DNA from 3 places in the Shewanella marisflavi genome. Region 3 is predicted to be linked to each of the others. Evidence: predicted binding sites of a transcription regulator. Region 3 holds the regulator's gene; each other region holds the start of a gene.
What was found. Region 3 encodes sigma-54, which starts transcription at its own class of promoters, with help from an activator protein. Its sites were predicted from a motif close to GTTGGCACGNNNNTNGNNT; they were not measured.
Positions count from the first base shown of each region.

Region 1 (4,200 bases), 1.3 Mb from region 3:
TGACGGTGTTATCGATCCAGATGGGGCTGGCGGCGGCGAGGATCACCGCCTTGCCATCGGGCGACAGGCGCCAGGTGGAGCCAAACTGACCGGCTAAGGCCTTGCGAATATGGCTGCCCTCCAATACGGTCGAGTCTTTCAGGGAGTCGACAAAATGTTTCGGCGGCGTGGTCAAAATGCGGTAGTAGAGGGGATGCAAATAGTTTTGCTTAAATCGCCCCCAGAAGCTGTCGGGTGTCTGTTCTGTGGCGGTTTGCGCCCAGACATTGGTGCTGCTGTAGATATCGCCGGATTTAGCCAATACCCGGCCATGGCGATCCACCACCCAGATCCGTGAGCTGTTATGGCTCATCCCCTTGATGATGCTTTCAATTTCTGGCGAAGGTACAAGCACAGTGCCTAGCTTGGTGACATCGTCGGTGGCCGAAGTACCGACAATCGCCTCAACATTGCGTTTACGCCTGTCGTTGACATCGACGATGGCAAAGCCCAGCTTGCTGCCTACCATCTCCAGCGGCATTCTGAGTTCTATGTTGTAGCCTTTTTCGGTTTTGAGCCATTTGCCCTGTATGCGCACTTCTGGAGTAACCGGTTGAGAGCGTTTGGGATCGGCAGGCAGTTCGAAGGCGCTTATCCAGCCATCGCGTATGGTGGCGACGATATAGCGGCGAAAATGACCATCGGGCGCCAAGGTGGCGATGGCCAGATGGTCGTTATTGTCGATTCTCAGGCTGTTAGTGCCGCGGTAGATCACCTTAGGATCGGTTACCTCGAAATAGGCGTACAGGTAACCGGCGTATTTACCCACCATATGGGTAAAACTGACATTAAGGGGCTTGCCGTCATCGGCCTTAAATAGCTGGTGGTCGGCGCCATAAACCAGGGCGCGATGACGATTGTTTTGCCACTCGCCTAATTTGCCATCTAGGTGTATGGGACCGCTTAAAGGATAGGCGTAGAGATCCCGTCCTTTTTTTACCTGTGACAGGAAACTGGCTTGTTTGTCGAATAGTTTAGGGCGTTCGTGTAGAGCGGTGGCCAGGGCCTGAGTGGTCCCTTCCAAGGTTTTTTCCTGACCATAGCGCAGGTATTTTTCCATCTCCCACACATACTGGTAGCCCAACCAAGGCAGGCAGAGCAGAAACAGGGAGAGGATGGCGACCTTAGTGCGCAGGCCGATGGGTAGATTAAACATGCTTAGTCTTGGTTGTCCCAGCGATAACCCATGCCATATACGGTATCTATGCAATCAAATTCAGGATCTTGGCTAATAAATTTCTTACGGATCCGCTTTACATGGGAGGTGATGGTGCTGTCGTCCACATAGATCTTGGCATCTTGCATCAGCGCTTGGCGACTGCGTACATGTCCGGGGTGTTTGGCCAGGGCATGTACCATCCAAAATTCGGTAACCGTCAGCTCGATAGGCAGCTGTTTCCAGTAGACCTGAATACGGTTGACATCTATGGTCAGGTTGCCGTGCTCTATCATGCCATCTTGGGGGTTAGCGCCATTTTGGATGTCCGAGCGTCGAAATAGTGCCGCCAGGCGGGCGATCAGATGGGGAAAACTGACATCTTTACTCAAATAGTCGTCGGCGCCGAGTCTCAACCCACAGACGGTATCGAAATCGCTGTCACGGGCAGTCAGAAAGATGATCGGCAAAGTGTTAGACATGGCTCTGAGGGATTGGCACAGGGTAAAGCCGCCATCAATCTCATTTTCGAGGCCAATATCGATGATCGCCAGATCTGGTAAACGAGTATTGAAGGCTTCCATGGCGCTAGGGCGGTTGGCATAGGCCTGGACACTATAGCCTTGCTGCTGTAGCACCTCTTTGTAATTCTCGCGGATAGCCGCTTCATCTTCCACTATTGCAATACGCTTCATTATCTATCCAATACAGCTTCGTGTTTCTGGGAAGTGACTATACAGCAAATTTTCGGCGAAAAAAGTGGTGTGGCTAAAATGCCATTTTGTTGCCACATTTGGTCGCTGCATCGTCATTTTTGCACCCCTGACTTGCCACTTCACTGTTATTTAATGACCTCATCGACAGGAACCACAAGGTTCTAAATAACCCATCCATGTCAACTTGAGGAATTTCCCATGAAGAAGCAGATCATTGCCGTGTTAATCAGTGTTTCGTTATTTGGCAGCTCAGCGGCCTTCGCTGCCCCTAACACTCAAGCGACAACCGAGGTATCGAGTGATAAAGAAGCGCTGATCGGCGTTGGATCAGGCATAGTGCTGGGCGCCGTGGTGGCAGGCCCTGTGGGCGCGATCATCGGCGCATTTACCGGCGGCATGATAGGTCAGACGGTGGCCAATGACAGTGAGATTAAACAGCAACAGACGGCACTGGCAGAAAAAGAGTCTCGGCTGATGGCACTCAAGCAGCAAAATGAGGCGCTCATGACGGTGCAGGAGGAGTATCAAGAGGCCAAGGTGGAGCTGGCCCAGCTCAGACAGCATCAGGGCACTCGTCTAGAGGAGTTGGCGCTCGGGTTGAATGTTCAGTTTAAAACCGGCTCCTCTACCGTTGAGCCCCATTTTCAGAGCCAGCTCGATGAGGTAGCCGATGCCATGGTGATATCACCTCAGCTCAAGTTAGATCTTACCGGTTATGCCGACAGACGAGGTGACAGCAGCTATAACCAGGCGCTCTCTGAGCAGCGGGTTGCCGAGGTAAGAAGTTACTTGCTTGCCAAAGGGGTGGATGCATCTCGCCTTGACGCTAAGGCCTTTGGTGCCAGCGCGCCAGTGAAAGATGAACAGAGTTTCGAGAATGACTTTTTCGATCGCCGCGTGACCATCAAGTTAGTGCCAGGCGATACCGCACTGGCAGCTAACTAAGTCAGGCCCATGAAGCAGCGTGTAAGAAGGAGAATTAAAATGTTGCCGCGCGCGAGTCTAAGGATATCCCAGACCGACCCTTGCCCCCCGAGGGGGGCTTTTTTTCCCCTAGGACGCCGCCTATTGGCGCGGCTATGGGAAGTGAACATGACCCTGTTCGCCATGACGAGTTTAACTGCATTTGGCTTGACTACGATTGGCTTGACTACGATTGGCCTGACAACCCCGGCTTGGGGGCGGGCAATTCCTAGTGTCAGTGAAAGCCACTTTACTCAAACTAAGCAAGATGAGCTTGAGGTGCTTGGACAAGGCGTGCTGGAGTATCAGCTCGGCGGCGAGCTGGGTCAGAAGTCAGTGTCTTCCACGGCGTTGGCTGTGGATACGCAAGTGAAGATGAATATTTCTGGCTGGATCAACCGTGTCTCGGTAAAGCAAATTTTTGTGAACGACAGCGACCATTGGCTCAATGGCCGCTATCAGTTTCCTCTGCCTCACGATGCGGCGGTCGATAGTCTGACACTGCAGATAGGTCAGCGCGTGATCGTCGGGGAGATCCAACCTAAGGCGGTGGCACGGCAAACCTTTGAGCAAGCCAAGGCCAGTGGTAAGAAGGCCAGTCTGGTCAGTCAGCAAAGACCGAATATCTTTTCATCTGAGGTCGCTAACCTTGGACCGGGTGAGGCCTTAGTGGTGGAGATAGCCTATCAGCAGCAGGTGCGTTATCAAGATGGCGAATTTAGCCTGCGTTTTCCAACCGCCATAACCCCAAGATATGATCCAAACGCAGAGGCTAACCTGAGAGATGGTCAATCGGCATTCGGCAATAGAGTCCCAGAAGCATCAGGAGAGCAGAAGCTCTATCTGGACGTGGTACTAGATGCCGGCATGGCCATCAGTCGCTTGGAAACCCCGTATCACAAGATGCGTCAGACGCAACTTGGTGGCACTAAAATTGGCCTTAGTTTGACCAATAACTTGCGTCCTGACAGGGATTTTATGCTTAAGTGGCGCCCGCAGCTGGCCGAGCAGCCCAGCGCGGTCATGTTTAGCCAATTAGGTAAGACTCATGGAGAGCCGTCAGCTCAGGTCAAAGAGCAAGATAGCTACGCGTTGGTGATGCTGATGCCACCTCAAGATAAGGCTCGTGTGCGTCTGCCTCGGGAGCTGACCTTGGTAATCGACACCTCAGGCTCCATGTCGGGGGATTCGATTATGCAGGCCAAATCCGCCATTTTAAATGCCTTGGCTGGACTTGGTAGCCAGGACACCTTCAATGTGATCGCCTTTGACAGCTCAGTGCGCAGCCTATCACCCATGGCGCTGCCGGTGACCGCGGCAAACTTA
Region 1 covers NZ_CP022272.1:2,386,257-2,390,456, reverse strand. Annotated here, with positions in the region: gene pdsS (proteobacterial dedicated sortase system histidine kinase) at 1-1,195, opposite strand, end outside; gene pdsR (proteobacterial dedicated sortase system response regulator) at 1,198-1,890, opposite strand; gene pdsO (sortase-associated OmpA-like protein PdsO) at 2,110-2,856, shown strand; gene CFF01_RS10430 (marine proteobacterial sortase target protein) at 2,980-4,200, shown strand, end outside.
Region 1: a site for sigma-54 is predicted at 1,969-1,987, ahead of pdsR (proteobacterial dedicated sortase system response regulator). Genes of this name have one in related genera too.

Region 2 (4,200 bases), 1.1 Mb from region 3:
ATATACGCCGCCCCCCAGAGCGACCACAAATAGGCTCGGCGCATCTGTTGGGAAAAGATCTTGTCAAAAGCCGCAAGCTCTTCGTCACTCAGCAGCATAAGCTTCCCTTTCAAGTCTGCGGCCAGGCTCTCTTGATCTTGCTGCGGCTGACTGCGGGTGACTAACTGCCAAAATTCAATTTCTTTCATGCTCTTCTCATCATAAGGCGTGGCGCTCAGTGGATAACCGCTCACTGCTGTTACCCTATCAACTTGGGCGACATATTACCTTAAGCAAGGCGCCTAGGCAGCATTAGCGGTTAAATTGGGTAAAGCATTGGACTAAGCTGCGCCATTTTTCTACACTGCGGTGCAAATGATTAACCGCACACTAATTAAGATGAATCGACCGACATCCAGCATATTGCTACTGATCGCCCTCTATATTGTCATCGCCATTCTCGCCGGTTGGCGCGCACTGGAAAGCCAGACCTTTGATCTCTTTACGCTAGGAGTAATTCCCGTGTTGATAGGTCTGATAGCCAGAACCGCTTGGGCCAGCCTGGTATTAAAAATCTATATCGGCATTCAGACGCTTGGGTTTACGGCACTGGGCGCCACGGCCATCATCGCCTATCAGATCACTCCAGAAGACGTTAAGGTCGTCGTTCGCGGCCAGGAACTTCCCATCTGGGCTATCGCCATGGTCGTGCTCATACTGCTGAGTTTTCAGTGGTATATGGCCTTCTCTAAGGGGTTAAAGCACTACCTGGCCGCTCCTGTAGATACCGGTGAAAAGGCATAAATTTCAGTCCAACCTCTAAATCCCACCTAGTGGGCCTTACTCAATGGCCCACTTTATTTAGGTAGTTAAATCATCTAAGTCGTCTGACTGACAAAGCCGCTAAGTCCAGATTGCCTTCTTGCCCTAGATGGCAATTAATTTTTTACTGATTTTGACTAAAGCCTCGTATAAGTGCATAAAACCGCTTTCATTATAGGGATGCTTGTGGCATGTTAAGTCCAGCAATTGCAAGTATCTAATGTAATTGGTATTACTAAATCTACGGAAAGAAGAGACTATCCAAATGAATAAAACTGAACTTGTTGCAAAAATAGCGGAAAGCGCTGAACTTACTAAAGCTGAAGCTGCTCGCGCCTTAAAATCTTTCGAAGAAACGGTAGCGGAAGCGATGAAGAACGGCGAAAAAATCTCTATTGTAGGTTTTGGCTCTTTCGAGACCACTAGCCGCGCAGCACGTACAGGCCGCAACCCACAGACGGGCAAAGAAATTCAGATCCCAGCGGCCATAGTACCTAAGTTTAAAGCCGGTAAGACGTTAAAAGACAGCGTAAACTAAATCGCTACTTTTTTACTCGCAAAGAAAAAGCCTCCACTTGGAGGTTTTTTTATGCACTTTTCTAGTGCATTTTATGCATCATTTTTCACCACCTTATTGCTTAAATATGATGCAAACAAAATAACCTCATGAAAAATAACAAATAAATACTTGGCACACTCTTCGCTTTAACTTGTACGCGGCCTGACAATACTCATAACAACAGGCAGAGCCGCTCCCATAGACCAATAAAAGGAATGAGTATGAAACAAGCATTGCGAACCCTTAGCATCCTTGCGGGAACCTTAATGGTTGCCTTACCAGCCAGCGCTAGCGTAACAGGCAACATAGGCGCCACCTCTAACTACTTATGGCGAGGTGCCACACAAACCGGTGACGCCGCCGCAATACAAGGCGGTATCGACTATGAGCATGACAGCGGCCTTTACCTGGGCACCTGGGCCTCTAATGTCGATTTTGGCGACGACACCACCTATGAGATCGATTTCTACGGTGGCTATGCCGGCAGCGTTGGCGAGGACTTTGGTTATGATATCGGCTACCTCTACTACGCCTATCCCGACAGCGATTCGAGCATAGACTTTGGCGAAATTTCCGTGGGCATAAGCTGGAAATGGTTGAGTCTCTCCTATTCCCATGTCGTGAATGCCGATAGCGATGTCGCCTCAGATCCCTATGACGAAAAAGATCTCCAATATATCAATGCTGGCATCAGCTTCCCGATATCAGAGAGCCTGTCGCTAAATGTTCACTATGGTTACTCAAGCGGTGATGTCGTCAATGCTTGGTTCGACACAGACAACTACGCGGACTATTCAGTGTCACTGGATAAAGAAAGCGAATTTGGCACCTTCTCATTCATGGTCAGCGATACCGACCTTGATGATGACGACCCAAAAGTACTGGTGAGCTACAGCTATAGTTTCGATTTGTGATCCAAATTTAGATGAGTTGCCACTAATTTAGCTGGCAACTCACCATCCCCTAAAAAATAAATCTATTAAAAACAGATTATTAACCTAGCCCTCTCGGTTAAACTGCACAGTTTTTATCGTAAACACCGACAAATGCAATTGTGTTAACTCGATCAAACAAAAAACCAAAATCCCCTGCTACTTTTCTCATTAGCGCTCGCTAATGTGCTCTGAACTCAGATGACACCTTGGGAGACCAAAAGGCTAACACTTTGACTCAGTTGACTTTATGTTAAATCGAATCAGTGCTAAGTAGCACCAAATGAATGCTCAAGCACTTTATTTGACGAGGATTTCACTATGGCTCAGTTACTCGATGTTATTCCGAACGATGCTGAAATCGAAGCGATCACAGCACCTAAGAACCCTAAAGCCGCCTGCGAATTACAACACAGACGCGAAGTTAAACGCCGCTTGGAGGAGCTACTCGAAGAGGCGGCGCTAAAACGAGCCATGGGAGGCGACTTCTACTGAACTCCCCCGCAACTGCTCATCAAAGGCTGCATGGGGCCAGGCTCCATGCAGCGGAATCTATTTGCTGCGCGGTAGTGCCCTGAGCGACATGCCATTTGATGCCCTCTGGTTGATCGGTTTCACCCTGGTCGGCATCCTAGTCGCCTCACTGCGCTTCACCAAGCGCCTCGACTAGCATTTTCACTAGCGACAGAGTTCGCAACACAAAAAAAGCGCCCAAGGGCGCTTTTTGTCATATATCAAGGCTAACTCTTAGCGCTTAACTCTTAGCCTCGGCCTCCTGCTGGCGCTTCTTGATGAAGTACTCACGGGTTAACCCGAAGACTACAGGGCTAAGCAGTGCCAAGGCGATCAAGTTAGGGATTGCCATCATGGCATTCAGGGTATCGGCAAGCAGCCATATGAAGTCGAGTGAACTGACAGCCCCTAACGGGACAACTAAGACCCAGATGGCTCTAAACGGCTTCACCGCACGCACACCAAACAGATACTGCACACACTTCTCGCTATAGACGCTCCAGCCCAAGATAGTGGTAAAGGCAAAAATAGAGAGGGCGATAGCCACAATATAATTACCCATAGGTAAAGCATGCGAGAAAGCATAGGAAGTCAGCGCGGCACCATTCTCACCAGAAGTCCAGGCACCGGAGACAACAATCGCCAAGCCCGTAATGGTACACACCACCAGGGTATCGATGAAGGTCCCTAGCATGGCCACTAAGCCCTGAGCGACCGGGTTATTGGTCTGCGCCGCCGCATGGGCAATGGGCGCACTCCCCAAACCCGCCTCGTTAGAGAATACGCCGCGAGCCACACCAAAACGCACCGCCGCCCAAACAGCAGCACCGGCAAAGCCGCCCTGAGCCGCCACTGGATTAAAGGCGCTGTGAACGATAAGCGCGATAGCATCTGGGATCTCTGCCGCATTGACCACAATCACCGACAGTCCTGCGGCGATATAGAATACTGTCATCAGCGGCACCAACTTTCCTGCCACATCGGCGATACGCTTGATACCGCCCATGAGCACGGCGCCCACCAGCACCATAAGTACCACACCAGTGACCCAGGTTGGCACATCAAAATTACTTCTTAGGGCATCGGCGACCGAGTTGGCCTGTACCGTATTGCCGATACCGAAACCAGCGAATGAACCAAACAAAGCAAAGGCGGTTCCCAACCAGGCCCACTTACTACCAAGACCATTCTTGATGTAGTACATGGGGCCACCGATATGATTACCGTTATCGTCGACTTCACGGTATTTCACCGCCAGCACGGCCTCAGCAAATTTGGTCGCCATCCCCACCAAAGCGGTACACCACATCCAGAACAGAGCTCCTGGGCCGCCGATAAAGATGGCAGTCGCCACCCCGGCAATATTACCCGTACCTATGGTGGCCGATAGCGAGG
Region 2 covers NZ_CP022272.1:453,191-457,390, reverse strand. Annotated here, with positions in the region: gene CFF01_RS02105 (DUF4240 domain-containing protein) at 1-188, opposite strand, end outside; gene CFF01_RS02100 (hypothetical protein) at 379-783, shown strand; gene CFF01_RS02095 (HU family DNA-binding protein) at 1,067-1,339, shown strand; gene CFF01_RS02090 (TorF family putative porin) at 1,582-2,274, shown strand; gene CFF01_RS19195 (hypothetical protein) at 2,614-2,787, shown strand; gene CFF01_RS02080 (alanine/glycine:cation symporter family protein) at 3,047-4,200, opposite strand, start outside.
Region 2: a site for sigma-54 is predicted at 1,489-1,507, ahead of CFF01_RS02090 (TorF family putative porin). Genes of this name have one in related genera too.

Region 3 (4,200 bases):
TCTGCCAGTGCCAAAGAGATCCGCTATGAACTCTCGAGCCGCACCCTGACACTCATTGGCGATGCTACCCTGGAACAGGAAGGCAGCCAGGTCACAGGTACTCAGATCCGCTACAACATTGAACAGCAACAGCTGATTGCCGAGAGTACAGGCAATGACCGCGTGATCACCATTATTCAGCCTGAAAACTATCAAGAGCAGAAACAAGCGCAACCCGAGCCAGAACCAGAACAACCCGAACAGGAAAAGCAATGACAGACCTGACCTTGAAGGCGGAAAACCTCGCCAAGAGCTATAAGAGTCGTGCCGTTGTCCAAGATGTGAGCCTTACAGTCAAAACCGGGCAGATCGTCGGCCTATTGGGACCAAACGGTGCCGGTAAGACCACCACCTTCTACATGGTGGTCGGCCTAGTACAGAGCGACAAGGGACGCATCTATATCGATGATGACGACCTCACCCTCGACCCCATGCACCTTCGCGCCCGTAAAGGCATAGGTTACCTGCCCCAGGAAGCCAGCATCTTTCGCAAACTCTCGGTACGCGACAACATCATGGCCGTGCTGCAGACCCGCAGCGATCTGGATAACGATGGCCGCGAAGAGGAGTTGGAACATCTGCTGGAAGAGTTTCATATTACCCATATCCGTGACAGCCACGGTATGGCGTTGTCGGGCGGTGAACGTCGCCGGGTAGAGATCGCCAGGGCCCTGGCCGCGAACCCGAAATTTATTCTTCTCGATGAACCCTTCGCCGGTGTCGACCCCATCTCAGTCATCGACATCAAAAAGATCATCGAGCAACTCAAAAACCGTGGCCTTGGGGTGTTGATCACCGACCATAATGTGCGCGAAACATTAGACGTCTGTGAGAAAGCCTATATCGTCAGCCACGGTAATCTGATCGCCGAAGGAACACCCGCCGAAATCTTAGACAATCAGCAAGTACGAGCAGTGTACTTAGGTGAACAATTCAAGCTATAGTTAATCTTATAACCGGGCCATAAACTGAAACTAATATCAGATTGTGGCCATAAGGACTATCCTTTATATTTGTCCGGCCAATTAGCCAGAGCTTTCTCATTTTATAATTAGAAACAAGGGAATAGCAGTACGATGAAAGCGTCACTTCAGCTCAAAATGGGTCAGCATCTCACCATGACGCCCCAGCTACAACAGGCCATACGTCTGTTGCAGTTGTCGTCACTAGAGTTGCAGCAGGAGATCCAACAAGCATTAGAATCCAATCCGCTACTGGAGTTGGATGAAGAGCAAGAAGGCGCCAGTGCCGAACTACAAGATGATACCGCCGTCGACAATTTCGACAGCAAGTATGATGACAAGATAGAGCTGGATTCGAGTCAGGATAACTCAGGCGTCGAGACCTCGGACGCCCTGACTCAAGACTCTATGCCTGACGAGCTGCCGGTCGACACTACTTGGGACGAGGTCTATACCGCCTCCCCTAACTCCAGCTCAGGCGCCATGCGCGACGACGACATGCCTTTTCAGGGCGAGACCAGTGAAGGCCTATACGAGCACCTCGAATGGCAGAAGAATCTCACCCCTTTTTCCGATAACGATCTGGCCATCGCCACCGCCATCATAGATGCCATTGACGAACGCGGTTACCTGACCCAGACCTGCGAGGATATTCTCGAAGCGATGGGCGATCCCGAAATAGAACTCGATGAGGTCGAGGCAGTACTCAAGCGAGTACAGCACTTCGACCCCATAGGCGTGGCGGCGCGAGATCTCAGCGAGTGTCTGACGATTCAGCTGGCCCAATACAGCGACGATACCCCGCATATCGCCAATGCACGCATGTTGATCAAGGAGCACTTGGATCTCATCGCTGGACGCGACTTCCGCCTCTTGATGCGCAAAACCAAGCTTAAAGAAGATGAGCTAAGAGATGCTATCGCCCTCATTCAAACTTTAAACCCCCGTCCAGGCCTGGCCATTACCGCCAGCCGCGACGAGTATGTGATCCCTGATGTGACCGTCACCAAGAAGAAGGGACGCTGGGTGGTCGAGCTTAATCCCGATAGCATGCCCAAGATCAACGTCAACCAGCAGTATGCGGCCATGGCGCGCAGCACTAAGAGCCAGGCTGACGGTCAGTTTATTCGTGGTCACCTGCAAGAGGCGAAATGGTTCCTCAAGAGTCTTGAGAGCCGTAACGAGACACTGCTAAAGGTCACCAACTGCATTGTCGACTTCCAACAAGGTTTCTTCGAATTTGGTGAAGAGGCGATGAAGCCCATGGTGCTTAACGACATCGCCGAAGCGGTGGAGATGCACGAATCGACCATCTCCCGTGTAACCACACAGAAATATATGCATACCCCGAGAGGGATCTTCGAACTCAAATACTTTTTCTCTAGCCATGTCGGCACTGACGATGGTGGAGAGTGCTCTTCAACAGCAATACGGGCTTTTATTAAGAAGCTAGTTGCTGCGGAAAACCAGAAAAAGCCATTAAGCGACAGCAAGATGGCTCAACTCTTAGCTGAACAAGGCATTAAAGTGGCGCGTCGCACTATTGCTAAGTACCGAGAGGCAATGCTTATACCGCCCTCGAATCAGCGTAAGAGCTTATAACACGTAACTGGAAACTGGAGGACTATCTTTATGCAAATAAACCTGACTGGGCACCATATCGAGATCACCCAATCTCTAAGAAACTATGTTGAAGAGAAATTCACAAAGCTTGAACGTCATTTCGATCAGATCAATAATGTGCACGTTGTATTAAATGTCGAAAAGTTGCAGCAAAAGGTTGAGGCCAAGTTACACCTCCGTGGCGGAGAAGTGTTCGCAACATCCGAACATGCGGACATGTATGCCGCGATAGACTCCCTGATTGACAAGCTCGATCGTCAGGTCATTAAACACAAAGAGAAGCTTACTAAACATTAACGATGGAACTGAGTACCATCCTGCGGCCGGAGTGCACAACCTGCGCCACTCCGGGCAGTAAGAAAAAGGTACTGGAGCTTATCAGCGACTTAGCCGCTGTCCAGTACCCCACCCTCTCCTCTCAAGAGATTTTTGAAAGCCTTCTGGCTCGAGAGAAAATGGGCAGCACAGGTATAGGCAATGGTATCGCGATTCCTCACGGACGGCTGACGAACATAGAGCAACCAGTGGCCGTACTGGTGAAGTGTGCTGAACCAATCGCATTCGATGCCATTGATAATAAGCCCGTCGATATCCTTTTTGCATTATTGGTGCCCGCAGATCAATGCGAGCAGCATCTTAGTACTCTGGCCGCCATGGCAGAGAAACTCAATGACAAGGCGATCATGAAACAGCTAAGAAAAACCAAGGATGAGTCAGAACTCTATCAGGTGATCACCCAATGAAATTGGTTTTGGTATCCGGACGCTCAGGGTCGGGAAAATCTGTCGCACTTAGGGTCTTAGAAGATCTCGGCTACTACTGTGTCGATAATCTGCCCCTACAGATGATGGAATCCCTGCTGGAGCAACTCAAGGGACGCAGCGAACTGGTGGCCATTAGCGTCGATGTGCGCAATATGCCCAGCGAAGAGATCCAGTTGGAAAAGCAGCTGGCCAAGCTCCCGAAAGATACCGAGATCTTAAGTTTCTTCCTTAACTCCAGCGACAATGTGCTGCTCAAGCGCTATAGCGAGACCCGCAGATTACATCCGCTGTCACGCTCAAAAGTCTCTCTCAAGGAGGCGATTCAGCTCGAAGGCAAACTGCTCGATCCCATCGCCAAGCTAGTGGATCACTATATCGACACCTCTAACCTCAACATCTATGAGTTGAGTGACAAGGTGCGCGAAATATTACTGGGCACAGTCGATAAAGAGCTGGTGATCAACTTCGAATCTTTCGGCTTTAAATATGGCATGCCAAGCGAAGCCGACTTCATGTTCGATGTGCGCTTTTTGCCAAATCCCCATTGGGAGCCAGAACTGAGACCCCTGACCGGCCTCGATGAGGCAGTGCAGCAGTTTCTGAGTCAGCAGCCACTGGTGAATAAATTTATCTGGCAAATCGAAAACCTGCTGGAAACCTGGTTACCTCATCTTGAGCGTAACAACCGCAGTTACCTCACCATTGCCATTGGCTGCACGGGTGGGCAACACAGATCTGTCTATGTCACCGACCAACTGGCCAAGCTGTTCAACAAAGGCAAGCATAAGGTACAGGCTCGTCACAGAGAGCTA
Region 3 covers NZ_CP022272.1:3,703,173-3,707,372, forward strand. Annotated here, with positions in the region: gene lptA (lipopolysaccharide transport periplasmic protein LptA) at 1-255, shown strand, start outside; gene lptB (LPS export ABC transporter ATP-binding protein) at 252-983, shown strand; gene CFF01_RS16315 (RNA polymerase factor sigma-54) at 1,116-2,603, shown strand; gene hpf (ribosome hibernation promoting factor) at 2,634-2,921, shown strand; gene ptsN (PTS IIA-like nitrogen regulatory protein PtsN) at 2,924-3,367, shown strand; gene rapZ (RNase adapter RapZ) at 3,364-4,200, shown strand, end outside.